2 regions of the Bacillus sp. LJBS17 genome follow, and region 1 is predicted to be linked to the other one. Evidence: predicted binding sites of a transcription regulator. Region 1 holds the regulator's gene; the other holds the start of a gene.
What was found. Region 1 encodes Rex, which represses fermentation and respiration genes when NADH is low (regulators of the CRP and FNR family bind a similar motif). Its sites were predicted from a motif close to TTGTGAAATATTTCACAA; they were not measured.

Region 1 (5,395 bases):
TGAATTCCTGCTGAAGGCGGTCGTAGGTTTTCATGATGCTTTCTAATTCACCCGGGTCAGCTGCCGCCATTTTTTCTTCCATAGCCCGCATTTCCTTTTCCATTGCTTTTAAGTGGTCAAAAACAGTCAGCAGCTCTTCTTTTATGGTAAGCTTAGAATCCAAGCCAGTATGCTGGGCGAGATATCCCATTGTAATATCTTTCGGTTTAATAATTTCGCCCTTCTCATACGAAAGCTGGCCTGCGATAATTTTAAGGAGCGTGGATTTTCCGGCGCCATTTCTTCCTACAATGGCGATGCGATCACGATTTCTGACTTCCAGTTTTATATTGTTTAAAATAGTATCAGCACCAAATGATTTGGACAGCTGATTAATTTGTAAGATCATCATATTATTTCACCTCTGCTATAATAAGTTAAGTGTAGCTTATGAACCAGAAGTCAGCAAACAATACATTGGCCATATAAGACATAGAGAAGAAAATAGTGTATGATCTGTTTAAGGAGCGTTTTAATATGAATGGATTTTCTCATTTTAATGAACAGGGCAGAGCCCAGATGGTGGATATTAGCGAAAAATCTTCGACTGTCCGTACTGCGGCGGCTGTTTCAAGCGTACACATGAAGAATGAGGTGTACGAGAAAATACAGAGTCACGATATCGGCAAAGGAGATGTACTGGCTGTCGCACAGGTGGCAGGCATTATGGCCGCAAAGCAAACGTCGAATATCATTCCGATGTGCCATCCGCTTTCATTGAGCGGGGTAGATATATCGTTTGACTGGAAAATAAAAGAAGCAGAAGTTATACTTCATATAAAAGCACAGGTCAAAACGAAAGGGAGTACAGGTGTGGAAATGGAAGCGCTCACTTCTGCATCGGTGTGCGCTCTTACCGTTTACGATATGTGCAAGGCCCTTGATAAGGGGATGGTCATCGGCCCTACTTTCTTGCTGGAGAAGACAGGCGGGAAAAACGGTGACTTTAAAAGAGAACTATCCGAGTATAATTTGGAGGACCAAAAATGAATAAGGATCAATCAAAAATTCCGCAGGCGACGGCGAAACGGCTGCCGCTTTACTATCGCTTTTTAAAGAATCTGCATGCGTCAGGAAAACAGCGTGTATCATCCGCTGAACTCAGTGATGCCGTAAAGGTTGATTCTGCCACGATTCGGAGGGATTTTTCCTATTTTGGAGCTCTTGGCAAAAAAGGATACGGATATAATGTGGATTATTTGCTGTCTTTTTTCCGGAAAACGCTTGATCAGGATGAGATGACAGACGTCATCTTGATTGGTGTCGGGAACTTGGGAACGGCATTTCTTCACTATAATTTCACAAAAAACAATAACACAAAAATTTCTATGGCTTTTGATATAAATGAGAGTAAAATAGGAACTGAGGTAGGCGGCGTGCCCGTCTATAACCTTGATGACCTTGAACAACACGTAAAAGATGAATCAGTTGCCATTCTTACAGTGCCTGCAGTTGCCGCTCAATCCATTACAGACAGATTGGTCGCATTAGGAATCAAGGGAATCCTTAATTTTACGCCGGCCCGTTTGAATGTGCCGGAACACATTCGAATTCATCATATAGATTTAGCAGTTGAGCTTCAGTCACTGGTTTATTTTTTGAAGCATTATTCAGTTTTAGAGGAAATCGAATAGAGGGAAAGGAGGAGCCCAAATATGCCGATCGGTCCTGGAAGCCTTGCTGTTATCGCAATCGTTGCTCTGATTATCTTCGGTCCCAAAAAGCTGCCTGAATTGGGGAAAGCAGCGGGAGACACACTTCGTGAATTCAAAAACGCTACTAAAGGATTAACGAGTGATGAAGAGGAAAAAAAGAAAGAAGATCAGTAAGTTAGGATGACACGAATGAAAGTGAATCAAATGTCGCTGCTGGAGCATATTGCTGAGCTTCGAAAACGGTTGCTGATTGTAGCGCTGGCGTTTGTCGTTTTCTTTATTGCTGGATTTTTTTTAGCAAAGCCGATTATTGTGTACCTGCAAGAAACAGATGAAGCGAAGCAGCTTACGCTTAACGCGTTTAACCTGACAGACCCGCTTTATGTGTTTATGCAATTTGCATTTATCATCGGCATAGTCTTGACCTCGCCGGTTATTCTTTATCAGCTTTGGGCTTTTGTGAGCCCGGGCCTCTATGAGAAAGAGCGCAAAGTAACGCTCAGCTACATTCCGATCTCTATTTTGCTGTTTTTAGCGGGCTTATCTTTTTCATATTATATTTTATTTCCTTTTGTTGTTGATTTTATGAAGCGGATTTCTCAGGACTTGAATGTCAATCAGGTGATCGGAATTAATGAATATTTTCATTTTCTTCTGCAGCTGACGATTCCGTTTGGACTGCTGTTCCAAATGCCGGTCATCCTCATGTTTTTGACCAGGCTCGGAATTGTGACACCGATGTTCTTGGCGAAAATCAGAAAGTATGCGTATTTTACGCTGCTGGTGATCGCAGCCCTGATTACACCGCCTGAGCTTCTGTCCCATATGATGGTCACAGTCCCGCTTTTGATTTTATATGAAATCAGTATCCTTATATCGAAGGCCGCTTATCGGAAAGCACAGAAAAGCAGTGCAGCCGATCAGGACGTGTCTTCCGGGCAATAATAAAAAATCCATTTCTCATGAGAGAAATGGATTCAGCGTGTTGACAAACCCCCGCATTCGTTGTCAAGTCTGTGCGTTGGTGCTCACGAATGAAAACATTCGCTCCGCTCCAATGCTCGCCTTTCCTAGACTTCAAGGGATTTCAATCACGCTGAAAATGACAAAATCCTAAAACGAAAGCCGTTTTAGGATTTAATTTGAATCCATTTCTCGTTCAGAAATGGATTTTCTTTATTTCTGGTTCTTTTTGATTTTAAATGAAAAGGCGAACATCTTAAAAGAAATGCTGATGTTGTAAGCGGCGAACACCATCAGCAGGATGGAGTAAAATGACCACATGCTGCCTGGCGAGCTTGCGGCAAGATAAGTAAAGATGCACCCTACGGCAAAGTAGATCATTCCCCAAACTACCGGGTTTCTCATAAAAATAATCCTCCAATAATCAATTGCATTTGTGTGCTCTGCTGTTCAAGGTAATTCCGAACAGGCTCAAGCTGCATGATGACGACGAATGTATTCATCATTAAATGGGCGAAAATCGGCACCCATATCCGTTTTGTTCTCGCATATAAAAAGGCAAAGGTAAAGCCCATTGCTGTATATAGAAGAAGATGCTTCAAATCAGCGTGAACAATACCGAAGATAACCGAGCTGATCAGTCCTGCGAAAAAGAAATTCGTTTTTTCGTACAGCGCGCCGAAAATGATTTTTCTGAAGATGATTTCTTCTAATATAGGCCCGACGATGGAAGAAACGATAATCATGAGCGGGACTGCCTGAATGACATCCAGAATCGCTTGTGTATTTTCTGATTCTCTTCCGATGCCAAAAACATAATATTCAATAGAGCCTGCTATTCCTTGAGAGAAAAGGGCAATGAAAAAACCGGCTATCGCCCAAAGGATAGAAAGTCCGATTGAGTCCTTCTGTCCGTTTCGCAGCGTTTCTTTCGGAACGGTTCTCAGAATGAGCAGAACAACAACGAGACAGGCGATAAAGCTGATAACGGACCATAAACCTTGTGCATGCAGCATATTTTCATCTGTAGGCTGTCCTCCGGCATAACCGAATTTAAATAACAAGGGAATCGCGATTAATGCGGAAAACTGCATGATGATATATGTCAAAATAATAAACCAATACTGTTTTCTCAAATGGTATGTACTCCTTTGTTAAGTGGGTTTCGTTCATCTCTACAGCTATTGTAACATAATCGGTACGGGGGTGAAAAAGCTAACGGAAAAGGGAGCGGAAAAGAATGATGTAAGCGTGAAAAATTTTTTATCTTATCACTTGAAATTGGAAGGGAGATTCTTTATTATAAGAATTGTGTTAGCACTCTTTAGTGCTGAGTGCTAAAATTACATATTCATACTATTGAGGAGGTTATTACATTGTTAAAGCCATTAGGTGATCGCGTTGTCATTGAACTCGTAGAATCTGAAGAAAAAACTGCCAGCGGAATTGTGTTGCCGGATTCTGCAAAAGAAAAACCGCAAGAAGGCAAAATCGTGGCAGCTGGTTCAGGTCGCGTGTTAGAAAGCGGAGAGCGCGTTGCTTTAGAAGTAAAAGAGGGCGACCGCATTATCTTCTCAAAATACGCAGGTACTGAAGTGAAATATGAAGGTACTGAATACTTAATCTTACGTGAAAGCGACATTTTAGCTGTTATCGGCTAATTCTTAAATAAACAATACTTAAAACATTTGAGGAGGTCTTGTAAACATGGCAAAAGAAATTAAGTTTAGTGAAGAAGCTCGCCGCGCAATGCTTCGCGGTGTCGATGCACTTGCTGATGCTGTTAAAGTAACTTTAGGACCAAAAGGACGCAACGTGGTTCTAGAGAAAAAATTCGGTTCTCCGTTAATCACAAATGACGGTGTAACAATCGCTAAAGAAATCGAGCTGGAAGACGCGTTTGAAAACATGGGTGCTAAGCTTGTTGCTGAAGTAGCCAGCAAAACAAACGATGTTGCCGGTGACGGTACAACAACTGCAACAGTTCTTGCGCAAGCAATGATTCGTGAAGGCCTTAAAAACGTAACAGCAGGCGCTAACCCTGTAGGCGTGCGTAAAGGGATGGAACAAGCTGTAGCGGTTGCGATCGAAAACTTAAAAGAAATTTCTAAGCCAATCGAAGGCAAAGAGTCTATCGCTCAGGTTGCTGCGATCTCTGCTGCTGATGAGGAAGTCGGAAGCCTTATCGCTGAAGCAATGGAGCGCGTAGGAAACGACGGCGTTATCACAATCGAAGAGTCTAAAGGCTTCACAACTGAGCTTGAAGTTGTTGAAGGTATGCAATTCGACCGCGGATATGCGTCTCCTTACATGGTAACTGACTCTGATAAGATGGAAGCGGTTCTTGACAATCCTTACATCTTAATCACAGACAAAAAAATCACAAACATTCAAGAAATCCTTCCTGTGCTTGAGCAGGTTGTTCAGCAAGGCAAACCATTGCTTCTGATCGCTGAGGATGTTGAAGGCGAAGCACTTGCTACACTTGTTGTGAACAAACTTCGCGGCACATTCAACGCAGTGGCTGTTAAAGCTCCTGGCTTCGGTGACCGCCGTAAAGCAATGCTTGAAGACATCGCTGTCCTTACTGGCGGAGAAGTCATCACAGAAGATCTTGGTCTTGACCTGAAATCTACTCAAATCGCTCAATTGGGACGCGCTTCTAAAGTTGTCGTTACTAAAGAAAACACAACAATCGTTGAAGGCGCTGGCGAAACAGACAAAATTTCTGCCCGCGT
Region 2 (5,395 bases), 930 kb from region 1:
TTTAGCTCAGGCAGCGGCTGCTGAATCAGCTTCTGGCCTGAAAGCGTCAGCTGTCTCGGCAGCGTCATGCAGTGAATCCAGTGGTAGTCAATGGTCGGATGGGACCCTTCATCCTGATCAGGCACCGCCATCCATGCAAACAAAATCCGCCTTCCCTGATCGTCTTCAAGTGTTTGCGGCGCGTAAAAATCAAAACCTTGATCAAGCTCCGTAAATTCACCATGCTTCAGTTCAGGCTTGTTATAATCGAGACGGCCGACAAAATAACCTGATTGATATACGTTCTGATAACGAAAACCGTCAGCCTCAAGCCCTTGAGGCGAAACAATCAGCACATCCGATCCTTGAAGGGAAAACAAATCAGGGCATTCCCACATGTATCCAAATTCGTCCAGCCCGTTGAAGCCCGCGCCGGTTATCGGGCCAAGAAATCTCCACTCACTCAGGTTATCAGAAGCAAACAATACAGCCTGCCCTTTCAAATTCTCTGTTTGCGCACCAATCACCATATACCATGTGCCTTCATGCTCCCATACCTTCGGATCGCGAAAATGCACCGTGTATCCTTCAGGGAGGCGGGCGACGACACCCTTTTTCTCAAAGGACAGTCCGTCGTCAGATACAGCAAGGCATTGATACGTTTCCCGGTTTCCATCCTGATCCCTGACATTTCCTGTGTAAAACAGATAGAGCCGATCGTCTTTCGTGACAGCGCTGCCCGAGTAGCAGCCGTTTTTATCAAACCAATCACTCGGAGCCAGCGCAATCTCTTCCCGCTTCCAATTCACAACATCCTGTGTCGTATAATGCCCCCAAAATTTTGCGCCGTGCCCCGTCTGAAACGGCTGCCACTGAAAGAATACATGATAGCTGCCCTTCCAATAAATCACGCCATTCGGGTCATTCAGCAGCCCAACCGGCGGCATGATATGAAAATGCTGGCGGTGCGGATCGCTGTTAGCGATGGGCTCTTTTTTCTCCACTTCTTCATAAGCCCGGCGACGAAGCTCCTGGTCATGTGCTGTCATTTTTTCCTCTCCTCATCCTCATTAATCTTCATGACAAATGCTGCAATGAACGCTGACACTGCCGCAATCGCCATGCCAATCAGATAGTGAATCAAGTTGCTGAAGCCAAACGGAGCCGCAATGGCGATCATCGGAATTCCCGTTAACCCGTAAGCGTTTGCAGCTACATGTGTAAAGACGACATATGCCCCACCCAATGCGCCTCCGATCATCGCGGCGATAAACGGTTTTCGGTAGCGCAGATTGACTCCGAATATGACGGGCTCAGTAATGCCGAGAAAAGCGGAAAATGCTGCCGGAAGCGCGATTTCTTTTGTCTTTGCCTTTTTCGCCATAAAGAAGACGGCAAGACCTGCCCCGCCCTGTGCGACATTCGCCATTGACCAGATCGGCAGCAAGTAGTTTTTGCCTATATCTGCAATTAGCCCTGCCTCAATCGCATGGAAGCTGTGATGAACGCCTGTCAGCACGATGAGTGAATACGTGCCCCCGAAAATCAGACCTGCGACAAAACCGGCATGGTCATATACATAAGTTAAAGCAACCGTAATGCCGGAGCCAAGCGCTCTGCCTAGAGGGCCAATCGCGATAAAAGCAACAAACCCGGTGACAATCACAGTAACAAATGGTGTAACAAGCAAATCCACCGCATGTGGAACCACTTTTCTCGTCCATTTCTCTACCTTGCTCATCACATAAACCGCTAGCAGAACAGGGATGACAGTTCCCTGATAGCCTAGAAGCGCGATATCAAATCCGAAAAGATGCATATAATCAGGTGTCGCTTCAGCCAAACCCCATGGATTCAAAAGGTTTGGATGAATCATGATTCCCCCAATGACCGCTCCCAAGTACGGGTTGCTGCCAAATTCTTTTGAAGCGCTTACTCCGATTAGAATCGGCAAGAAAATGAATGCTGCACTTGAAAACATATCAAGCAGCTGAAAAACTGCAGAATCCTTGCTCATCCAATGAAACGCATTGATCATACCCAGCAATCCCATTAACAGGCCGCTGGCCACAATAGCCGGGATAATTGGGACAAAAATATTAGAAAGCGTTTTCGCAAATCTCGCAGCGGGATTCAGCTTTTCTTTTGCCGCATCCTGATGATTGACGTGTTCTTCACGCTCGATATCAGCTTCTTTAGAAAAGGCATCGAATACTTTATTCACAAGGCCTGTTCCGAAAATGATCTGGTACTGGCCAGAGCTGCTGAAAGCCCCTTTAACGCCATCAAGCTCTTCTACTTGTGCTTGATCTATCTTTGATTCATCTTTCATCACTAAACGCAGTCTTGTTGCACAATGAGCCGCGCTGATAATATTTTCTTTCCCTCCGAGAAGCTCAATGAGGCGTTTTGCAGTCTCTTTGTAATCCATCTATTTCTCCCCCTTTTATTTAAACAAAAAAGACCTAAAATTCGCCAACGAATAAAGGACACAGCGATCCTTTTTCATTTACGCAAATTTTAGGTCTTGCCTGCTTTACCAGTCACAATCCCGCTTATTCAGATTAAGAATACGCTTTCATCATAAATCATGATAGCGTTTTCGTCAACTATTTTTTTAGTTAAATAGTTTGATATAACATGTAGACAAAAATTCGTAAAAATTAATTGTGAAATACTTCACAATATCGTGCTATACTATGCTCAATCATGAAAGAAAGCAGGAAAAGACAATGGAAACTCAAGCATTACAAAAGGTTGAACAGTATGCTTTGAAAAAACAAAACATATTCGCTTCAAGCAAAATCCGTTATGTGCTTCGGTCCATTTTGGCCAGTATGTTTATTGGTTTTGGCATTACAGCCGCAAGCAAAACAGGCAGCTATTTCTTTATGGCTGATTCTCCGTTTGCCTTTCCGGCAGCCGCTGTCACTTTCGGGGCCGCTATTCTGATGATTGCTTACGGAGGCGGAGATTTATTTACCGGCAACACCTTTTATTTCACCTATACCGCGCTCCGGAAAAAAATCAGCTGGCGCGACACCCTATACTTGTGGATGTCAAGCTATGCCGGCAATTTAATCGGCGCCATTCTGTTTGCCATCCTGATCAGCGCGACGGGACTTTTTGAGGAGCCTTCTGTTCATTCCTTTTTGATTCATTTGGCAGAGCACAAAATGGAGCCGCCGGCTTCCGAATTGTTTTTCAGAGGAATGCTGTGCAATTGGCTTGTGTGCCTCGCCTTTTTCATTCCAATGTCTCTCAAAGGGGAAGGAGCAAAGCTTTTTACCATGATGCTTTTCGTTTTCTGCTTCTTTATTTCCGGCTTTGAACACAGCATTGCCAATATGTGCACATTCGCCATCTCGCTTTTGATCGAGCACCCTGATACAGTGACACTGATGGGAGCAGTCAGAAACTTAATCCCCGTTACGCTCGGCAATCTGACCGCGGGAATAGTTATGATGGGCTGGATGTACTACACACTGAATCCTGATCAATAAAAAAACTTCCAGAGATCACTCCCTGCAAGTCAAAGCGGTTATTCCGAGAGATCTTGAAGACGCTGGACATGCAGCGTGATATAGCCGGCCTCGGATTCCGGCAAATGTAATTGATATTCATTTTTCAAAAACTCCGCCAGCTCCAGCGCACATTGATAGGCGAATGAATACTTTTTTTGGATGAAATAAAGCATCTCCTCGTCCATACGATGGAGCGCTTCATTTGATTCCAACCGGCTGACCGCGTATCGCAAATGCGTGACAAGGCGTTGATAGGAAATGCTGTTTTCATCCACCTTTCGATTAAAGTATTGTTCTATTTTCTCTATCATTTCTTTGATCATGGTCGTATGCTTCAGCGCTGAATACATGCTCTCCGCATCCATCTTCGCCGTATGGATGTGAAGGGCAATATAACCCGCTTCATCTTCAGGCAGAGACACGCCCAATGTCTCTTTTACATGTCCGATCGCCCACAGGCCGATCTCATATTCTTTTTTATAGAGCGCCTTTATCTCATGCAGCAATTTATTCTGCACAAGCAGCCCATTTTGAATCCTTTCGATCGCAAAGGACAAATGGTCGGAAAGCGCGATATGAATGTGATCGCTCAGCGGCGCCGCGAGCTCTCCTTCCGCATAGCTGATGATATCCTCAGCTATTTCTATATGCTCCTCCGGCAGTGTTTGCAGGATTTGTTTGAACTTTTCATTCTCGTCGCGCACGACAAAGATTTTTTCCACTTTATTCATAGGGATGAGATCATTTTTCTTTTTTTGAAAAGCGATTCCCGGCCCCATCACGATTTTTTCCTGATCATCCTCTTTTATTAAAGCCGCATTGTTGTTTAATACTTTATAGATTTTCAAGAGGTTATCTCTCCCGCCAATTTGCTTTTGACTGGGATTTTACCTCCTTTTGACCGCCATGTAAAGATGCGGGCCCGCTCTCTCCTGCTTTGGCGATTCCTTGAAGGCTTGCAAACATCTTCTTTTATAAAGCGCGGCGGCTTTCGCTTTCTGCTTTTCTTCCTCATTCACAGCCATCCGCCATTCATAAAACGAAACGAGTCCTGCGGCCTGCACAGCCGCCTTTCTTTGGTATGTACGCTGAGCCGAATAAACCGCGGCAGCCGCAGTTTTTCTGTCCGGCGTCACCCAGTTCATCAAAAAGACCATCCACACCCGTAAAGATACAAGCAAACGTTTCATAGAAAAACATCCCTCCGCTTCTTTTTGGCAGGCAGCCTTTTTAGCAGCCCGTTTTCTCAGCCGCAGCCCGCAAGAAAAGACGGCCGATTTCTTTTCTCGCAAACTAGCGGCTCTAGCAAAACTCATGACTCTATGATAGACCGTGGAAAGAGAATTCTTTGTCACAATATGAGTGAAAAAACCAACTAGTTTTTAGAAGTTTTGTTGAAAGCTGAAAGAATTGAAATGAAAATTGGAGAACCGCTTTGAAAACTTTATACACAAGTTATCCCAAAGATAAGAACAACTTAATCACAAGAGATATCCACATGTCCACAAACTCTATCTATATTTTGTATACGAACGTATATTCCTAACTATATATATACACAGGTTTATTCACTTATACACAGGGTTCTGTGTATAACTCCTTCGTTATACACAAACAAAATCCAATAAATGGTCCAAATGACACAAGGATTTTTTTGAATTTTCAAGAAATATATACTAGATCTTTCACATTTTTTCTAAATACAAAGGGGGAAACACATTGAAAAAGGGGATCATTCGCTTTCTGCTTGTAAGTTTCGTCTTATTTTTTGCGTTATCCACAGGCATTACGGGCGTTCAGGCAGCTCCGGCTTCTTCAAAAACGTCGGCTGATCTGGAAAAAGCCGAGGTATTCGGTGATATCGATATGACGACAAGCAAAAAAACAACCGT

Region 2: KXZ66_RS20070 (formate/nitrite transporter family protein) is a predicted target of Rex. The motif match lies at 2,647-2,664, and genes of this name have one in related genera.

Annotation. Positions count from the first base shown of each region.
Region 1 is NZ_CP079759.1:619,341-624,735, forward strand. It holds gene KXZ66_RS03225 (ABC-F family ATP-binding cassette domain-containing protein) at 1-391, opposite strand, end outside; gene moaC (cyclic pyranopterin monophosphate synthase MoaC) at 517-1,029, shown strand; gene KXZ66_RS03235 (redox-sensing transcriptional repressor Rex) at 1,026-1,673, shown strand; gene tatAY (sec-independent protein translocase protein TatAY) at 1,695-1,868, shown strand; gene tatC (twin-arginine translocase subunit TatC) at 1,875-2,639, shown strand; gene KXZ66_RS03250 (YdiK family protein) at 2,871-3,062, opposite strand; gene KXZ66_RS03255 (CPBP family intramembrane glutamic endopeptidase) at 3,059-3,793, opposite strand; gene groES (co-chaperone GroES) at 4,034-4,318, shown strand; gene groL (chaperonin GroEL) at 4,365-5,395, shown strand, end outside.
Region 2 is NZ_CP079759.1:3,880,302-3,885,696, forward strand. It holds gene sacA (sucrose-6-phosphate hydrolase) at 1-1,028, opposite strand, end outside; gene scrA (PTS system sucrose transporter subunit IIBC) at 1,025-2,410, opposite strand; gene KXZ66_RS20070 (formate/nitrite transporter family protein) at 2,712-3,482, shown strand; gene sacT (sac operon transcriptional antiterminator SacT) at 3,521-4,351, opposite strand; gene KXZ66_RS20080 (hypothetical protein) at 4,391-4,693, opposite strand; gene vpr (serine protease Vpr) at 5,223-5,395, shown strand, end outside.